2 regions of the Massilia sp. GER05 genome follow, and region 2 is predicted to be linked to the other one. Evidence: predicted binding sites of a transcription regulator. Region 2 holds the regulator's gene; the other holds the start of a gene.
What was found. Region 2 encodes LexA, which represses DNA repair genes until DNA is damaged. Its sites were predicted from a motif close to ACTGTATNNNNATACAGT; they were not measured.

Region 1 (8,896 bases), 3.0 Mb from region 2:
GCGTCCACCAGCATCGGACGCACCAGTTCCACTTCGCGCGTGCCGAACGCGAGCGGCGGCAAGGCAGCCGGCGGCACCAGCTGCTCGCCCTTCAGCAACGCGGCCACCTGGGCATCGACGACGGTGTCGGGGGGCTCGTAGTCGGGCAGCATGTCGGGCCGGCGCATCAGCAACGCGAGCAGCGTCGGAATCAGCACGAGCGGCACGCCGACGGCGAACCACGCCCAGTGCCGCCGCAGCAGCCTGCGGCCGTCGTACCACACGCCGCGCGCGCCCGACCAGGACGCCCTCAGCGTGGCATTACCGCTGCGCTGCCAGCCCCCGACGCGCCATTGGAAGCGGCGTTGCAGCATGCCGAGCACGTGCAGCACAGAGGCCCGTCCGCCCGGGAACAGGGCGAGCCAAATGACGCTGCAAGCCAGGCAAAAGTACAAGAATGCGAGGAAGATCAGCATCGGCTTCTCCCGTTTGTTTCTAATTGGAATTAGTTTTCCAATCTTAGGAGTAATGCGGTGCGCCCTACAGATGAAAATCAACCCGGCTCCAGACGTCCCAACCTGATGTCGTCGTCGCGCCGGGCGACCAGCGAAATCAATATCCTTGCCATGCTCGACGGCCAGGCACCCGGGCGCCGGCTCCGCGCCCTGCCGGCCGTCGTCTGGTACGGCGCCGCCGGTGTGCTGGCGTGCTCCCTGCTCGTCGTCATCGCGTGGCTCGTCCGCGGCGCGACGCCGGCGCCCGACAGCACGCCCGTCGACGTGCCAGGCACGCGCGCCACGCTGGCTGCGGACGGTCCGGTGTCCATGCCGGCGCCCACTGCGTACGCGACACCTGCGGCAGCCGTCCCAGCGCGCGGCGCCGTCATCATCGATCTGCCCCAGCCTGCCACCGCCATCGCAGTGTCCGACGTGGCCGGACGTGCCCCGGCCAGTACGACGGCGCCCCCTTCGTCTGCCCCGTCGCGCCATCCGGTCACGCGTCCCGCCACGCCGGCCGTTCCTCATGCACGGCCGCATCCGGAGTCCCGGACGACCGCATCCCGGGTGCTGGCCCATGCGGACCCGGCGCCGCCGCGCCAGAAGCGGACCGCGAGCGCCGCCAGGACGACGCCGTCGACGGCCGGGGTCGATACGGACGTCGCCCTGATCTCGGCCATCCTCCAGCACACCGGCACCCGTAAGGAGGCGGCCGATGGCGCGGGAACCGCGGCGTGCGCCGACAAGCCGTGTGGCCCACGCATGCCACCCCGACAATAAGGCGGCCTGCGCGGAAAACCACGCCGCGGGCTGTAACCATAGCAAAACTGCTGGGCCATCGTCGCCGGCACCGTTATACTGTACAAAAGTACAGTTGGCGCGGTATGACGATGATCAGAGTCCTGGAAAACGAGTTTTATTATCTGGATAATTTCCAGCGCGTGCTGGACTGGATCGCCGAGCGCTACCCCGACCTCCTCATCGGCGAGGAACACGCGTTCATCGCCGCCTTCCCACAATTGCCGCAACCGGCCCGCGCCCTGTTCGTGCGGATGGTGATGCGCAAGGGCACCCTGTTCCGGGCGAGCAAGCTCAACTACGCGGAGATCGGCTGCCCGCGCGCAGCGGCGGAGGCGCTGCTGCCCAGCGGCTGGATCGAGTCCGATCCCGTACTGACGCTCGACGAGCTGTTCGACCTGCTGTCCAAGCCCGAACTGGCCGAGGCGTTCCGCCTGACGGGCGCGCAGAAGAGCGCGCGCAAGGCCGAGCAGCTCGAAGCGCTGCGCGCAGATCCCGCGCACGAGGTAGAGCGCCCGTTCTCGCATTGGCACCGGAGTTGCGACGACCTCGCATTGCGCCTGCTCGTGCAACCGCTGTGCGACCGCCTGCGCCTCATCTTCTTCGGCAACCTCTCGCAGGACTGGACGGAGTTCGTGCTGTCCGACCTCGGCCTGTTCCGCTACGAGCGCGTCGAATTCTCGCCGGCGTCGCGCGGCTTCCGGGCCCGCCACGACATCGACCACTACCTGCAGCTGCACGCGTGCAAGGAACGCTACTACGCGGGCGAGGCGGCGCTGGACGTGCTGGCCGACCTGCCCCGCCATGCATTCGGCAACGACTGGCTCGACAGCCGGCGCGAACGTCTGCTGTTCCAGCTTGGCCAACTGCTCGAAAAAGAGCGGGACTGGGACAATGCGTATGCCGTGTACGCGGATTGCCGCTATCCGGGTGCGCGCGGACGGGCGATCCGCGTGCTGGAAAAGCACGAGAAATTCGACGCAGCCTATGCGTTGTTCGAGACGGCGCAACAGGCCCCGGAAAGCGAGGCGGAGCGCCAGCACCTGCTGCGCCTGGGCCCGCGGCTGGCACGCAAGCTGGGCCACCCGAAGGGCCCGCCGCGCCGCGCGACGCCGGCCGCGCGGCTCGACCTGAGCCTGCCGCTGCCGGGCGGCGAATGGAGCGTCGAAGGCGTGGTGCTGGCGCATCTGGCGCGCGCCGACGCGCCTGTCTTCTACGTCGAGAACACGCTGGCCAACACACTGTTCGGCCTGTTGTGCTGGCGCACGATCTTCGCGGCCATCCCGGGCGCGTTCTTCCACCCGTTCCACCGCGGTCCGGCCGACCTGTTCGCGGCCGACTTCTACCAGCGCCGCAAGGACGACTTCGAGGCCTGCCTCGCCCTGCTGGACGACGGCCGCCACCGCGCCGCCATCCTGGCGACGTACGACGAGAAGGCAGGCCTGCAATCGCCGTTCGTCGCGTGGGACTGGCTCGATCGCGGCATCATCGAACTGGCGCTGGACTGCATCCCGGCGGCGCACCTGGCACTGTGGTTCCGCCGCATCCTGCAGGACGTGAAGGAAAACCGCACGGGCTTCCCCGACCTGGTCCAGTTCTGGCCTGAAGAAAAGCGCTACAACATGATCGAGGTGAAGGGCCCGGGCGACCGCCTGCAGGACAACCAGCTGCGCTGGATCGATTACTGCGCCGAGCACGGCATGCCGGTCACGGTGTGCTACCTGCAATGGGAGCAGGCCGCCGCATGAACGACGCACGCTACGTCGTGTCCGTGCGTGCCCTGTGCGAATTCACGGCCAAGCAGGGCGACCTCGACCTGCGCTTCACGCCGTCGCCCACGGCGCAGGAAGGCATCGCGGGCCATGCCGTCGTGGCATCCCGCCGCGACGACAACTACCGCAGCGAAGTGACGCTGGCGGGCGACTGGGGCCCGCTGCACGTGCGCGGGCGGGCCGACGGCTACGACCCCGACCGCAACCTGATCGAAGAGGTCAAGACGTACCGCGGCCAATTCGCGCGCATCCCCGACAACCACCTGCGCCTGGCCTGGGCCCAGCTGCGCGTCTACGGACACCTGATGTGCGAGGAGCTCGGCATGGACGACGTCAACCTGGCGCTCGTCTACTTCGACATCGGCACCCAGCAGGAAACCCTGCTGCGCGAGACCCGCACCCGCGCCGACCTCGCCGCGCTGTTCGAAGACCAGTGCCGCCGCTTCGTCGCCTGGGCCGAACAGGAACTCGCGCACCGCGGCGCGCGCGACGCCGCGTTGACGGCGCTGCGTTTTCCGCACGCTGACTTCCGTCCCGGCCAGCGCCAGCTCGCGGAAGCCATCTTCCGCGCCAATGCCGGCAAGCGCAGCCTGCTCGCGCAGGCCCCGACCGGCATCGGCAAGACCGTCGGCACCCTGTTCCCGGTGCTGAAAGCGGCGCCCGGCCAGGAGCTCGACAAGGTGTTCTTCCTGGCCGCGAAGACGCCGGGACGCCAGCTCGCGCTGGACGCCGCAGCGACACTCAAATCCGGCGGCACGCTGCCATTGCGCGTGCTCGAACTGAGCGCGCGCGACAAGGCCTGCGAGCACCCGGACAAAGCCTGCCATGGCGATTCGTGCCCGCTTGCCCAGGGCTTCTACGACCGCCTGCCGGCCGCGCGCGACGCGGCGGCGAACGCGGGCATGCTCGACCGCGCCGCGCTGCGCGAGATCGGTCTCGCGCACGACGTCTGCCCGTACTACCTGGGCAGCGAGATGGTGCGCTGGAGCGACGTCGTCGTGGGCGACTACAACTACTGGTTCGACGGCGGCGCGATGCTGTACGCGCTGGCGCTGGAACGCGGCTGGAAGGTCAGCGTGCTCGCGGACGAGGCGCACAACCTCGTATCCCGCGCACGTTCGATGTACACGGCGACGTTGCAACGCGCGGACCTGCGCGCGGCACGGGCCGTCGCACCGCCCGTGCTGCACAAGCCGCTCGACAAGGTCAAGCGCGCGTGGACGGACGTGAGCAAGTCCGCGCCCCTGCCCTACCAGGTGCTGGACGGCCTGCCCGACAAATTCCTCAACGCGCTGCAGGGCGCGGCCAGCGCCATCACGGAGCACATGGCCGCGTTCCCCGTACCGCTCGACCCGGAACTGCAGGATTTTTATTTCGGCGCGCTGCAGTTCGGCCGGCTCGCGGAATCGTTCGGCGCGCATTCGCTGTTCGACGTCACGCGCGAGGACGAGCGCAACACGACCCTCTGCATCCGCAACGTCGTCCCCGCATCTTTCCTCGGCCCGCGCTTTGCGTACGCCCATTCGACGACGCTGTTCTCCGCGACCCTGAGCCCCTGGCATTATTTCGCCGACCTGCTCGGCATGCCGGCGGACACCGCGTGGATCGACGTCGACTCCCCGTTCACCGCGAGCCAGCTGGACGTGCACGTCGCGCACGGCATCTCGACGCGCTACCAGGCCCGGGCCAGTTCGCTCGCGCCGATCGCGGCCCTGATGGCGGACCAGTACCACGAAAAGCCCGGCAACTACCTCGCGTTCTTTTCCAGCTTCGACTATCTGCAGCAGGTGGCGGACCGCTTCGAGCGCGACCATCCCGACATCCCCGCATGGAGACAGGCGCGCCGCATGAGCGAACCGGAACGTGCGGACTTCCTCGCGCGCTTCGTCGCGGGCGGCCGCGGGATCGGCTTCGCGGTGCTGGGCGGCTCGTTCGGCGAAGGCATCGACCTGCCCGGCGAGCGGCTCATCGGCGCCTTCGTCGCGACCCTTGGCCTGCCACAGGTAAACCCCGTCAACGAGCAGCTGCGCCAGCGCATGCAAGCGATGTTCGGCGTGGGCTACGACTACACCTATCTCTATCCCGGCATGCAGAAGGTCGTGCAGGCGGCGGGCCGCGTGATCCGCACGGAGCAGGACCGCGGCGTCGTATGGCTGATCGACGACCGCTTCGCGCGGCCCGACGTGCGGGCGCTGCTGCCCGCCTGGTGGCACGTCGACAAGGCCGCCTTCTAGCGGCTCATTCAGGGTGGACAGGGCCAGGCGCGGCGACGAAGACAGTGCGGTTGCACGGCGCGGAGCCGCAGCGACGCCATGGCCGCCCTGAATCAACCGCTAGCGCATCAGGTCGCGGACCTTTTGATAACCGCTGCGGCTGATCGGAATGCGCGCCCCGGACTTCAGCACCGCGCAGTGACCGTCCTTCCCGGTCGGCTCGATGCGCGCGATGGTGCCCAGGTTGACGATGTACGACCGGTGCACGCGCAGGAAGGCCTGCGGATCGAGCTGGCTTTCCAGTTCGGCCATGCGCTGGTTCTTCAGCCACTGGCGGCCTTCCGAGCAGATGGCCACGTAATCGTCCTGGGCCTCGATGTAGTCGATGCGCGCGACGGGGATGACCTGCACGCGCGCGCCGTCGCGGATCAGCACGCGCTCGATCGGCTGGTGGCGCGCCCGCGCATCGCTCATGAGCGCGCGCATCGCCGCCTCCCCCTCGGTCGCGGGCGCGGCGAGGCGTTCGCGCGCATGCGCCAGCGCCTGCGCGAGGCGTTCGCGCGTGAACGGTTTCAGCAGGTAGTCGAGCGCGTGGACGTCGAAGGCCCGCAACGCGAACTGGTCGTACGCCGTGACGAATACGTAGTGCGCCTTCGCGCCGGCCAGCTCGACGACTTCGAAGCCGTCCAGCTTGGGCATCTGGATGTCGAGGAACACGAGATCGGGCGCCAGCTCCGCGATGGCCTTCACGGCCTCGAAGCCGTTGGCGCATTCGCCGACGATCTCCACGTCGGGGTGTAGCCCGAGATGCTCGCGCAGCACGGCGCGCGCCAGCGGTTCGTCGTCCACGATGATCACGCGCATGCGTCAGGTCCTTTCGAGTTCGGGTTGGGGTTCGTCGGCCGTCACGGCCGGCAGTGCGAGCTCCACGATGAAGCGGCCGTCGCGCCGCATCCAGTGCGCGCTCGCCTCATGCCCATGGTCCGCCGCGAGGCGCTGGCGCACGTTGACGAGGCCCAGGCCCGTGCCGCGTGCCGAAGCGGCACCGTCGACGCTGTCGGGGTCGACGTCGTTCTCCACGCGGATGCGCAGGATCGATCCGGCACGCGTCGCTTCGATGCGCACGAGGCCGGGCTCGATCATCTGGCCGATGCCGTGCTTGATCGCGTTCTCCACGAGCGGTTGCAGCAGCATCGGCGCCAGCAGGCACTGGCCGGCGGCGGGATCGATGGCGGCATCGAAGCGCAGCCGGTCGCCGTAGCGCACCTGCTCGATGGCGACGAAATGCCGCACGAGCTGCAGTTCCTGGTCGAGCGTCACCTTGCGGTCGGCGCGCAGGCCCAGCGTGTGCCGGAAGAACTCGGCGAGCTGCACGGTCATGGCACGTGCGGCCGCCGGGTCGAGCGACGTCAGCGCGCTGATCGAATTCAGGCTGTTGAACAGGAAGTGCGGATCGACCTGGGCGCGCAACATGCGCAGCTCCGCATCCTGGGCCATCAGCTTCATCTCCAGGCGCTGCGTCTCGAGGTGGCGCACGCGTTCGGTCTCGATCAGCAGGTAATTCACGGCGGCCGCCAGGCCGTACAGTATCAGGCCGAGGCCGAACATCGACGCCAGCACGGGGCCGCTCGCGACGGGCACGTAAGCGTCCGGCGCCAGCGCGGCCAGCAGGCTGTTCCAGACCGCGCCCATGCCGCACCACAGCGCGGCCACGCAGGCCGCCGTCATGCCCACGCCGGCGGCGATGGCGAGCGGACGGCGCCGTCCCAGCGGGTACGCGCGGCACACGTAGTAGGCGGAAAAGCCCGCCGCGTACGCGAACCAAAGCGCCAGCGGCACGGCGAACAGCACGCTCGCCCCCCAGCCCGCCCCACTGACGGCCAGCATGACCGCCAGCAGCAGGCCCAGCATCAGCCAGGCCAGCAGGTAGAGCGCCGCCGCGCGCCAGCTCGCAAAAATACCGTGCACTGGCCGCGCCTTTAGTTGCGCACTTCCACGCCGCCCATGATGGCGTAGCCGGTGATGACGAGGCGCTTGCTGGCGTCGGGCGGCCGGGCCGTCTTTTCCGCGAAGCCGCCCATCACGGGCGTGCCGTTCAGGACGACGGTCCAGTCGGGCGGAACCTTGATGTTGATGCCGCCCCAAACCGTGAAGATGTTGATCACGGCTTCCTTGACGATGGACGCGTCGCGCAGGTCGAGCGCGCAGCCGCCCATCACGGCCGTGATCTCGCCGCCGCGGAAGTCCTGCGTGCCGACGCGCCGCTCGAAACCGCCCAGCACGGCGACGATGTCGACGACGTTGTCCGGACTCGCGCCTGCGGCAACGCCTTCGCGCGCCACCCGCCCCGGGCCCAGCGAGCGGTACAGCACGAGACCGCCGAGCGCGATCATCACGAGCGGCCACAGCGTGCCCCAGCTGATGGTGAAGTAGCCCATGCGGCTGACGATCATCAGGAGGCCGACCGCGATCAGCACGCCGCCCATGTAATTGCCGCTGCGGCCGCTGCGCGTCCCGTTGCCGAACAGCGCGACGCAGCCGGCCACGATGAAGGCGAGCGGCCAGAACCCGATCGCATGGCGGAAATTCAGGATGTCGAGGTTATCGAGCAGGAACAGGACGCCCATGCCCACGACGAGCAGGCCCAGCACGACCTGGCTCGACGCGCGGTTCGTGTTATTTTCCATGGCCGTCCCCTCCCTTCTGGCCGAAGCGGCGCTCGGCGATCGGCCGGATCGCCATCGTGATGCCGCTGATGATGATGAACAGGGGCCAGCTGTTGCCGAACGTGAGGCCCCACAGGCCCTCGAGCACGGCGAACAGCCACAGGCCGATGAAGACGGTCCACAGGCCGTTGGAGAATTCGCGGGCGCTCGGGTAGCCGATGGTCTGGTTGATGCCCACGACGACCAGCAGCAGCGGCGCATAATGCCACAGCGAGCGGACGTCGAACACATCCATCTGGTCCAGCAGGAAGGCCACGCCCAGCCCCACCAGGACCAGGCCCCACAACACCTGGCGCCGCAGGTGGTAGGACGCTTCGCTATTCATGTTTCCTCCATTGTGATCGAATGTCGACACGATAACGGAGGTCGGCGCGCGGGTGGAAGTGCTTTTCGGCCAATGGCGGCGCTTTGCCGGTGAATGGCGAAGGGCCCGCCATGTCGCCATGGCGGGCCCTTCGGAAAGCGGATGAATCAGGCCGCGGCTTGCGGACGCAGCCCCTTCTGCTGGTTGCGGTACCTGGCGCGGGCAGCGGCAATCTTGAGGGCTTCGCGCGCGACGTTCATCTTGTGGATCTCCTCGCGCTCTTTCTTGCCGCGGTGCTGGGCCACGTGTTTGCTGCCGATCTTGGCGGTCATGATGCTTCTCCTGTTCGGTGACGGTGAAACTGGTTCAGGAGCGGGAGGCGCCGATCCGGTCGTCCGACGGCATCAGCATGCCCCACCCCAGCTGGCGCCGGATTTCTTCCGGCGTCGGCGGCGGTTTCGGGTCTTTCGAACGCCGCTCGAGGTACTCGCGCACGAGATGCTTGGGGGGGTGGTTCGTCGTCGTGGTCATGGCAACCTCCGCTTCCGTTGAAGCCGGCGCGCTTGCCGCCGGCTTCGAAATTGGTGCCGGTCCTCGAGGCGACCGG
Region 2 (8,896 bases):
CGGGCGAGTCCGGGTTGTAAACTTCGTCACGATACAGGAAGATGATCACGTCCGCATCCTGTTCGATAGCGCCCGATTCGCGCAGGTCGGACATCACGGGACGCTTGTTGGGGCGTTGTTCCAGCGAGCGATTCAGCTGTGACAGCGCGATCACCGGGCATCCCAGCTCCTTCGCCAGGCCCTTCAGGCTACGCGAGATCTCCGAGATCTCGGACGCGCGGTTGTCGCCCGGCTTGGAACCCTGCATCAGCTGCAGGTAGTCGACGATGATCAGGCCCAGCTTGCCGCACTGGCGGGCCAGGCGGCGCGCGCGGGCGCGCATCTCGATCGGGTTCAGCGCCGGCGTTTCGTCGATGAAGATCTGCGCATCGTTCATCTTCTGGATCGCGTGCGTCAGGCGCGGCCAATCCTCGTCCAGCAGCTTGCCGGTACGCAGGCGGTGCTGGTCGAGCTGGCCGATGGAGCCGAGCATACGCATCGCCAGCTGCACGCCGCCCATCTCCATCGAGAAGATCGCGACCGGCAGGCCGGCATCGACGGCCACGCTTTCGCCGATGTTGACGGAGAACGCGGTCTTGCCCATCGACGGACGGCCGGCGACGATGACGAGGTCGCCCGGCTGCAGGCCGGACGTCATCTTGTCGAGATCGGTGAAGCCCGTCGGGACGCCGGTGATCTCGCCCTGGTTGTCGCGGCTGTACAGCTCGTCCACGCGCTCGACCACCTGGGTCAGCAGCGGCTGGACGGGCAGCCAGCCCTGGGCGCCGCGGGCGCCCTGCTCGGCGATCGCGAAGATGCGCGATTCCGCCTCGTCGAGGATCTGCTTGACCTCGGCACCTTGCGGATTGAAGGCCTTGCCGGACACCTCGTCGGCGACGGTGATCAACTGACGCAACACGCCGCGATCGCGGACGATCTCGGCATAACGGCGGATGTTGGCGGCGGATGGCGTGTTCTGCGCCATCGCATTCAGGTACTGGAGGCCGCCGACGTCCTCGGCCTTGCCGAGCTGGACGAGCGCCTCGTACACCGTGATCACGTCGGCAGGCTTGCCGGCATTGATCAGGCGGACCATCTGTTCGAAGATGATCCGGTGGTCGTAGCGGTAAAAATCCTCCGCATGCATGAAGTCGGCAATGCGGTCCCACGCCGCGTTATCGCGCAGCAGGCCGCCAATGACGGACTGTTCTGCTTCGATGGAATGCGGGGGGATGCGGAGCGACTCGATCTGCGGGTCTGCTGAGGTGTTCATGGCCGGCATTATACCCGTTCCCGATCAGGCGCTGAAATCATTGGTGAGTTTCCAAAAACGAATTTTTTTTGCTGTTGCAAAAAAAAACGTCCCCGCAGAGGCGGGGACCCAAGCTTTGCATCCGAAGTCGCAACTTGGGTCCCCGCCTGCGCGGGGACGACGGTATTACTTGAAACTCTTATCAGGCGGCTTCGCCCACGACAGCGATGGTGATTTCCACCACGACGTCGGTGTGCAGAGCGACCGACACCGGGTGCTCGCCGGTGGTCTTCAGCGGACCGGTCGGCATGCGCACTTGTGCCTTTTCGACGGCGAAACCTTGCTTGGTCAGGGCTTCAGCGATGTCGAAGTTGGTCACGGAACCGAACAGACGACCGTCGACGCCGGCTTTCTGGGCGATGGTGACGGTCATGCCGTTCAGCTTGTCGCCCTGGCCTTGAGCGGCAGCCAGTTTCTCGGCAGCTGCTTTTTCCAGTTCGGCGCGCTTGACTTCGAATTCAGCCACGGCAGCTTGCGTTGCACGACGGGCCATTTTTTGCGGGATCAGGAAGTTACGGGCGTAACCGTCCTTGACCTTGACGACGTCGCCCAGGTTGCCGACGTTGACGACTTTTTCCAGCAGGATAACTTGCATTTTATTCTCCAGTAATCTGACTATGCTTCGATGTCGTAACCGACGATTAAGCGTTGTGCAGGTCGGTGTACGGCAGCAGAGCCAGGTAACGGGCGCGCTTGATGGCGGTGTCCACTTGACGCTGGTAGTGAGCCTTGGTGCCGGTGAGGCGTGCCGGCATGATCTTGCCGTTTTCCTGGACGAAATCCTTCAGGGTGTCGACGTCTTTGTAGTCAACCTGTTCCACGCCTGCAGCGGTGAAGCGGCAGAATTTCTTGCGCTTGAACAGCGGGTTCTGCTGTTTGCGCTTCTCTTTGAGCTTAGCTTTGTTTTTGTCGAACTTTTTACCGAATGCCATTTTGAGGCTCCTGTATCTATCTATAAACGTGCCCGCAACCCGCAGTTTCTTACTGCTTATGCGGCACTGAAATCAATGATGTGAAACACCAAGCTTTTGCTGTGACGACTTTTCCTGGCCAAGAATCCCGTGAAGCGGTACATCGCACCCAACTCGGCGTTGGCAAATCGTCCCGAAATCTCGCCCGCGGCAACCGCGGAAATCTCGAATTCGACCTGCCTGTCCATCCTCGCCTCCGTCTGCGTCGATCCGTGTTGCAGGATGCCGCCCACGATGGGGATGCCGGCCGGGGTGTAGCGCAGGACGTCGCGTTCCAGGATGCTTGCGACCAGGGACAGCTCGTTCACGTATTACAGCTCGGTGCTCCCGCGAGATTTAGGCTGCGGCGGCCGGAGCGGCGGCCTGCTCGGCGCGGTGGCTCTTGGCTGCGTCTTCGCGCTGGACCGACTTCATCATCGGCGACGGTGCGGTTTCAGCTTTCTTCATCTTCACGGTCAGGTGACGCAGCACGGCATCATTGAATTTGAATGCGGTTTCCAGCTCGACCAGGGTCTCGTTGTCGCACTCGATGTTCAGGCAGATGTAGTGTGCCTTCGGCAGCTTCTGGATCTGGTAAGCCATTTGACGACGGCCCCAATCTTCGACGCGGTGGATGTTGCCGCCGCGCGAGGTGACCGTAGTCTTGTAGCGTTCGATCATCGCCGGGACCTGCTCGCTCTGGTCCGGGTGGACGATAAACACGATTTCATAATGACGCATGAAACACTCCTTAAGGACGTTTAAACAAATGCCCACCTCGGCGTCAAGACGAGTGTGGGAAGGGAAAGCCCAACATTATAACAGCAAAACCGTCAAGTGCTCAATGGGACTGTGCACGTGCGCCGCGTACCGCACCGCAAATGGTTATGGACGTGCGCTGCGTGCCGCACCTCAAAAGGTTGTGGACGTGCGCTGCGTACCGCAGCGCAAAAAAAACTTGAAATCCCCTTGCGCGTGGCGCAATACTGTACAAAAATACAGTCTGACCCCGTACCAACGAAGACGAACATGCTTAAGCTCACCGCACGGCAAGAACAGATCCTCAACCTGATCAAGGAAGCCATCGACAACACCGGCTTCCCGCCGACCCGCGCCGAAATCGCCCAGGAGCTTGGCTTCCGCTCGGCCAATGCCGCCGAGGAACACCTGCAGGCCCTGGCCCGTAAAGGCGCGATCGAAATTTCCCCGGGTACCTCGCGCGGTATCCGCCTCGTCGGCCAGTCCGTCGAATCCAAGGCCGCCGCTGCGGCCGCAGTGCCTGCCTTCGTGCCGCCGATTCCGCCGAACCTGATGTCGCTGCCGCTCGTCGGCCGCGTCGCGGCGGGTTCGCCCATCCTCGCCCAGGAACACGTCGAAGCGACCTATTCGGTCGATCCGGCCATGTTCTCGAGCAAGCCCGACTTCCTGTTGAAGGTCAAGGGCTGGTCGATGCGCGACGCCGGCATCTGCGACGGCGACTTCCTCGCCGTCAAGAAGGTCGACAACGCGAAGAATGGCCAGATCGTCGTCGCCCGCATCGGCGACGAAGTGACGGTCAAGCGCTACCGCAAGACCGGTTCCACGATCGAACTGTTGCCGGAGAATCCGGACTTTTCCGTGATTACCGTCGATCCGAGGACCGACGAGTTCGCACTGGAAGGCCTGGCGGTCGGACTCTTGCGGTCCTGGCACTAACCTCCCACCTGCACACAGGCCCGCGTCATGCGGGCCTCGTCGTTTTATCGTGCGCTCAGCGCGGATAGACGAAACCGGTACGGATATCCGTCGGCAGCAGCCGGCTGCCGTCACGCACCATCAGGCGCTGCGGCGGCTCGTCGCCGGCCAGGGCGCGCCAGATGACAGGTAGCCCCTCCCCTTTGCGCAACAGCTCGTCGCTGCGTTCGAATACATTGGAACAACCCGTGGCCGCGAGCAGGGCCTGCACGATGGTCACTTTCCACGCGTCGACACCGGCAGCGTTGAACTGGCACACCAGGTAACCGCCGGTCCCGCCATAGCTGTGCACCAGCAGCCCCGGCAGGCCGTCTTTTTCGCCATCGATCACCAGGGTCAGGGCTTGCGGATCGGCGTTGCGCACGGCGACGGCGCGCCGCGCGACCGCGGCCTGCACGCGCCGTTTCATCATGGCGTGATCGACCGGCTCGTCCTCGCGCAGGGTCCAGACGCGGGCCGCGATCTGCGACTTGGCGTTATAGGCCGCGCGCGCCAGAAACTGGCGTGCCGACGACTGCACGATTGCAGTGACGCCGGGTTTGCCGCGCTCCTGGGGCCGTCCCTCGACTTTCTCGATGGCGGACAAATAAATCCATGGATCGCCGGACAGCAGGCTTTTTTCCTTGCCCTGTTTGATGGTGATGATGAGCATATGCAGGCTTCGTTTTCAGGAGCCGCATGATACAGCAAGGCGTTATCACCCGGGTTATGCGTACGCCTCATGTCGATTAGTTGCAAACAACGGCGACAGAGTTGCGGCTTCGACAAGGCTCCCCTACACCGCCTCGCAACCTGACATCGGGATCCTTACCATGTTTTCCAGCACTGTTCTGACGCGCTGCCCGGCCGCCATCAGCCTGGACGGCCTGGCACCGCTGGTCACATGGCGCGCCGCATGCGCCGAACGAGCGCCGACGGGTGCCGGCAACGTCACGGCGCTCGGCCAGGGCAAGCGCACGACCGCGAAAGGCGAGCAAGGCGTGCTCTTCCAGGAGAAGTCCGGCCCCGGCCTGCCGAACCGCGGCCATTTCACATGCGGCCGCTAGACATCACTTGTCGTTATCCGGCGGCGGCGCGTTCTTGACCATCTCGTTGTGTTCCTTGACATAGGCTTCCGTGCCCGCGCGCCAGGCGTCGAAGTCCGCCACGACCATCCTGCCGGCCACCTTGGTGTCTTCCGCCAGCCGATCGCCGACTTCCTTCAGGTGCGCGTTCGCCTTCTCCGTCTCATCCTTCGTCATCAGCTTCGCGATGTCTTCCGGGATGCGTTTCGCCAGCGGCAGGGAGGCGTTCAGCTGCTTCACCCAGCGGTTGTGGCACGCTTCCCAATCCTTCATCTTGCCGCTGTAATAATCGATTTCCTCGTTGACCTTGGACATGACCGGGAAGCGCGGCGCCGGGCAACGGTAATCGTTCGTGCGCAGGTCGGAGCCGTCGTATTTCGCGATCCAGTAGTCGAGGTCGGCACGGCGCGCCTCGCGCTGCTTCATCAACTCGAGCGACGCGATGGCGACGGCATTGCCCTTCGCGGCCGCCTTCTGGAACCATTGCGCGGCCTTGTCCATGTCGACGCCGCCCGCCTCGCCGTAGAAATACATTTCGCCCAGGTGCTGCTGGGCCATCACGTTGCCGGCGTTCGCCAGCTTCGTGTATTTCGCCAGCGCTTCCGGATACGATTTCTTCGCGAACAAAGCGTCCGCTTCGGCAAGCTCGGCGGCAGCGTTGGCGGACGATGCGACGGCGGCCGGCTTCGCGGCAGCACCTTTCGCGGGCGCGCCTTTCACAGATAATTTCGCGCCGGGCTCGGCGGCGATTGCGACACCACCGCACAGCAGTGCGGCGCAAAACAGGGCAGTCTTCATGGGGTGTGCAGTCTATGAATCAAGATGGGGAACAGGACGATCATAACCGCAGCGCCCCGCCCGCTCAACCGTTCAATGCAGCGCCGAAATCGGCCAGCAGGTCGGCCGTATCCTCGATACCCACGGACACGCGGATCAGCGATTCCGCGATGCCCATGCTGGCGCGGCGCTCGGCGCCCATCTCGAAGAAGATCGTGTGCGCGACCGGGATGACGAGCGTGCGCGTGTCGCCCAGGTTCGATGCGGGAATCGCGACCTTCAGGCGGTTCAGGTAATCGAAGCAGTCGATGCCCTCCTTCAGCTCGAAGCTGAACAGCGAGCCGTACGCGCGGAACTGTTCGGACGCCAGCTTGTGCTGCGGGTGCGATTCCAGGCCGGGATAGTGGACGGCGGCGACGCGATCATCGGCCTCGAGCATGCGTGCCAATGCCAGCGCGTTCGCGCACGTGCGCTCCATGCGCAGCGCGAGCGTTTCGGCGCCGACCGCGATGTGGTGAGCCGCTTCCGGCGCCAGCGATGCGCCGAAGTCGCGCAGCGCTTTCGCGCGCAGCTGGGCCATGCCCTGCGCGGCGGGCGGCTGGCGGCGGAAGTTGTCGGCGATGTTCGGATAGGCGCTCCAGTCGAACACGCCGGTGTCCGTCAGCGCGCCGCCCAGCGCCATGCCGTGGCCGCCGATCGATTTCGTCAGCGCGTTCACGACGAGGCCCGCGCCGACCGCCTTCGGACGGAACAGGTAGGGCGTCGTCATCGTGTTGTCGACGACGTACAGGATGCCGCGCGCGCGGCACAGCTCACCGATGCGGGCCAGGTCCGCGATCTGCGTGCGCGGGTTGGCGATCGTCTCGACGAACACGAGGCGCGTGTTCGGCTTCAGCGCGGCTTCCACGTTCGCGACGTCGGTCGCATCGACGAACGATACTTCCGTGCCCTGCGCGGCCACCGTGTTCCACAGGCTGTTGGTATTCCCGAACAGGAACGAGGACGACACGACGTGGTCGCCCGCGCGCAGCAGCGCCTGCGCGAGCGCGCCGATGGCGGCCATGCCGGTGCCGAAGCACAGCGACGCGACGCCGTCTTCCATCTTGCTGATCTTGTCTTCCAGCGCGCTGACGGTCGGGTTGCCCTGGCGGCCATAGCGGAAGCCCGGTTCCTTGCCCTGGAAGACGGACGCGAGCTGGCGCGCATCCGTGTAGCCGAACGCGACCGACGTGTGGATCGGCTTGTGCAGCGAGTTGTGTTCGATCGACTTCCTGCGGTCGTTGTGCAGGATGGTGGTGGTGAAGCCGTAGTTGGCGAAGTTGGATGTGTCGCTCATGGTATCGAAATGAAAACGGGCGCCCGCTGCGCCCGATGAATGCAATACAGCACCGACGCCTGCCAGGCGCCGGCGTCCGGGCTCATTCCGCCGCGACGGGCGGGTTCAGGTTCAATTGCGTGCGCACGATGTCTTCCGACGACTTACCGGACGACTTGTGGCGCGCGTGCTCCAGCTGGTCGAGGTAGGCCGGCGTGACGTCGCCCGTGACGTAGACGCCGTCGAAGCACGACGCTTCCACGTTCGTCAGGGCCGGGTTGACGTCGGAGATCGACTTCTTCAGCGCATCGAGGTCCTGGTAGACGAGGCGGTCGGCCGTGATCTCGCGGCACACTTCCTCGACGGTGCGGCCGTGGGCGATCAGTTCGTCGCGCGTCGGCATGTCGATGCCGTACACGTTCGGGTACAGGACCGGCGGCGCGGCGGACGCGAAGAACACCTTGCGGGCGCCCGATTCGCGGGCCATCTGCACGATCTCGCGGCTCGTCGTGCCGCGCACGATGGAGTCGTCGACGAGCAGCACGTTCTTGTCCTTGAATTCGGACGGGATCGCGTTCAGCTTCTGGCGCACCGACTTCTTGCGCATCGCCTGGCCCGGCATGATGAACGTGCGGCCGACGTAGCGGTTCTTGATGAAGCCTTCGCGGTATTCTACGCCCAGCTTCAGCGCGAGCTGGATCGCGGCCGGACGCGACGAATCGGGAATCGGCATCACGACGTCGATCTCTTCGACCGGGATCTCCTTGCGGATCTTCTCGGCCAGGTATTCGCCCATGCGCAGGCGGGTCGCGTACACGGACGCGCCGTCGATCACGGAGTCGGGCCGCGCAAGGTAGACGTATTCGAACGCGCACGGGTTCAGCGACGGATTTTCGGCGCACTGGCGCGTGTGCAGCTGGCGCTCGGCGTCGACCCAGAACGGCTTCGCCCGGCGCGATGTCGCGCACGAAGCGGAAGCCCAGGCCTTCCAGCGCGACGGATTCGCTGGCGACGAGGTATTCGGGGCCATTCTCCGTCTCGTTGATGCCGAGGCACAGCGGACGGATGCCGAACGGGTCGCGGAACGCGAGCAGGCCGTGGCCGGCGATCTGGGCGATGACGGCGTACGCGCCGCGCACGCGGCGGTGCACGTGCGCGACGGCCTTGAACACGGCGTCCGGATCGAGTGAGTAGCCGTCGGCCGCGGTGGCGATCTCGTGGGCCAGCACGTTCAGCAGGACTTCCGAGTCCGAGTTCGTGTTGACGTGGCGGCGGTCGATGCGGAACAGTTCTTCCTTCAGCTGTTCCTGGTTCGTGAGGTTGCCGTTGTGCGCCAGGGTGATGCCGAACGGGGCATTCACGTAGAACGGCTGCGCTTCCTCTTCGCTGGACGAACCGGCGGTCGGGTAGCGGCAGTGGCCGATGCCGGAATTGCCTTGCAGCGAACGCATGTTACGCGTGCGGAAGACGTCACGCACGAGGCCATTGGCCTTGTACATCGAGAACATGCTGCTGTGATTGGTTGCAATCCCCGCCGCATCCTGACCGCGATGCTGCAACAGCAGCAAAGCATCATATAACAGCTGGTTGACGGGGGCTTGCGAGACGACGCCGACGATGCCACACATGGTGTGCTCCTAAACTTGGACAGCTAGACAAAAGGGTGTTTCAAAACTGCACGTGCTGCGCGAAGGCAGCGGGCAAGAAAGGTTTGACTGTGCGCGCTCCGGTTTCCGCCATGGGCGAGAACAGCGCGTCCTTCCAG

Region 1: ACL58G_RS25270 (VRR-NUC domain-containing protein) is a predicted target of LexA. The motif match lies at 1,334-1,351, and genes of this name have one in related genera.

The regions. Positions count from the first base shown of each region.
Region 1 covers NZ_CP178858.1:5,723,331-5,732,226, forward strand. The annotation lists gene ACL58G_RS25260 (M15 family metallopeptidase) at 1-455, opposite strand, end outside; gene ACL58G_RS25265 (hypothetical protein) at 513-1,256, shown strand; gene ACL58G_RS25270 (VRR-NUC domain-containing protein) at 1,367-3,022, shown strand; gene ACL58G_RS25275 (ATP-dependent DNA helicase) at 3,019-5,280, shown strand; gene ACL58G_RS25280 (LytR/AlgR family response regulator transcription factor) at 5,380-6,123, opposite strand; gene ACL58G_RS25285 (sensor histidine kinase) at 6,127-7,227, opposite strand; gene ACL58G_RS25290 (LiaI-LiaF-like domain-containing protein) at 7,239-7,946, opposite strand; gene ACL58G_RS25295 (LiaF transmembrane domain-containing protein) at 7,936-8,310, opposite strand; gene ACL58G_RS25300 (hypothetical protein) at 8,457-8,621, opposite strand; gene ACL58G_RS25305 (hypothetical protein) at 8,656-8,820, opposite strand.
Region 2 covers NZ_CP178858.1:2,742,392-2,751,287, reverse strand. The annotation lists gene ACL58G_RS12320 (replicative DNA helicase) at 1-1,252, opposite strand, end outside; gene rplI (50S ribosomal protein L9) at 1,434-1,886, opposite strand; gene rpsR (30S ribosomal protein S18) at 1,933-2,223, opposite strand; gene priB (primosomal replication protein N) at 2,280-2,570, opposite strand; gene rpsF (30S ribosomal protein S6) at 2,599-2,982, opposite strand; gene lexA (transcriptional repressor LexA) at 3,271-3,936, shown strand; gene ACL58G_RS12290 (SAM-dependent methyltransferase) at 3,992-4,627, opposite strand; gene ACL58G_RS12285 (hypothetical protein) at 4,788-5,021, shown strand; gene ACL58G_RS12280 (tetratricopeptide repeat protein) at 5,025-5,837, opposite strand; gene ACL58G_RS12275 (cystathionine gamma-synthase family protein) at 5,902-7,152, opposite strand; partial or broken gene purF (amidophosphoribosyltransferase) at 7,235-8,759, opposite strand; gene ACL58G_RS12265 (CvpA family protein) at 8,800-8,896, opposite strand, start outside.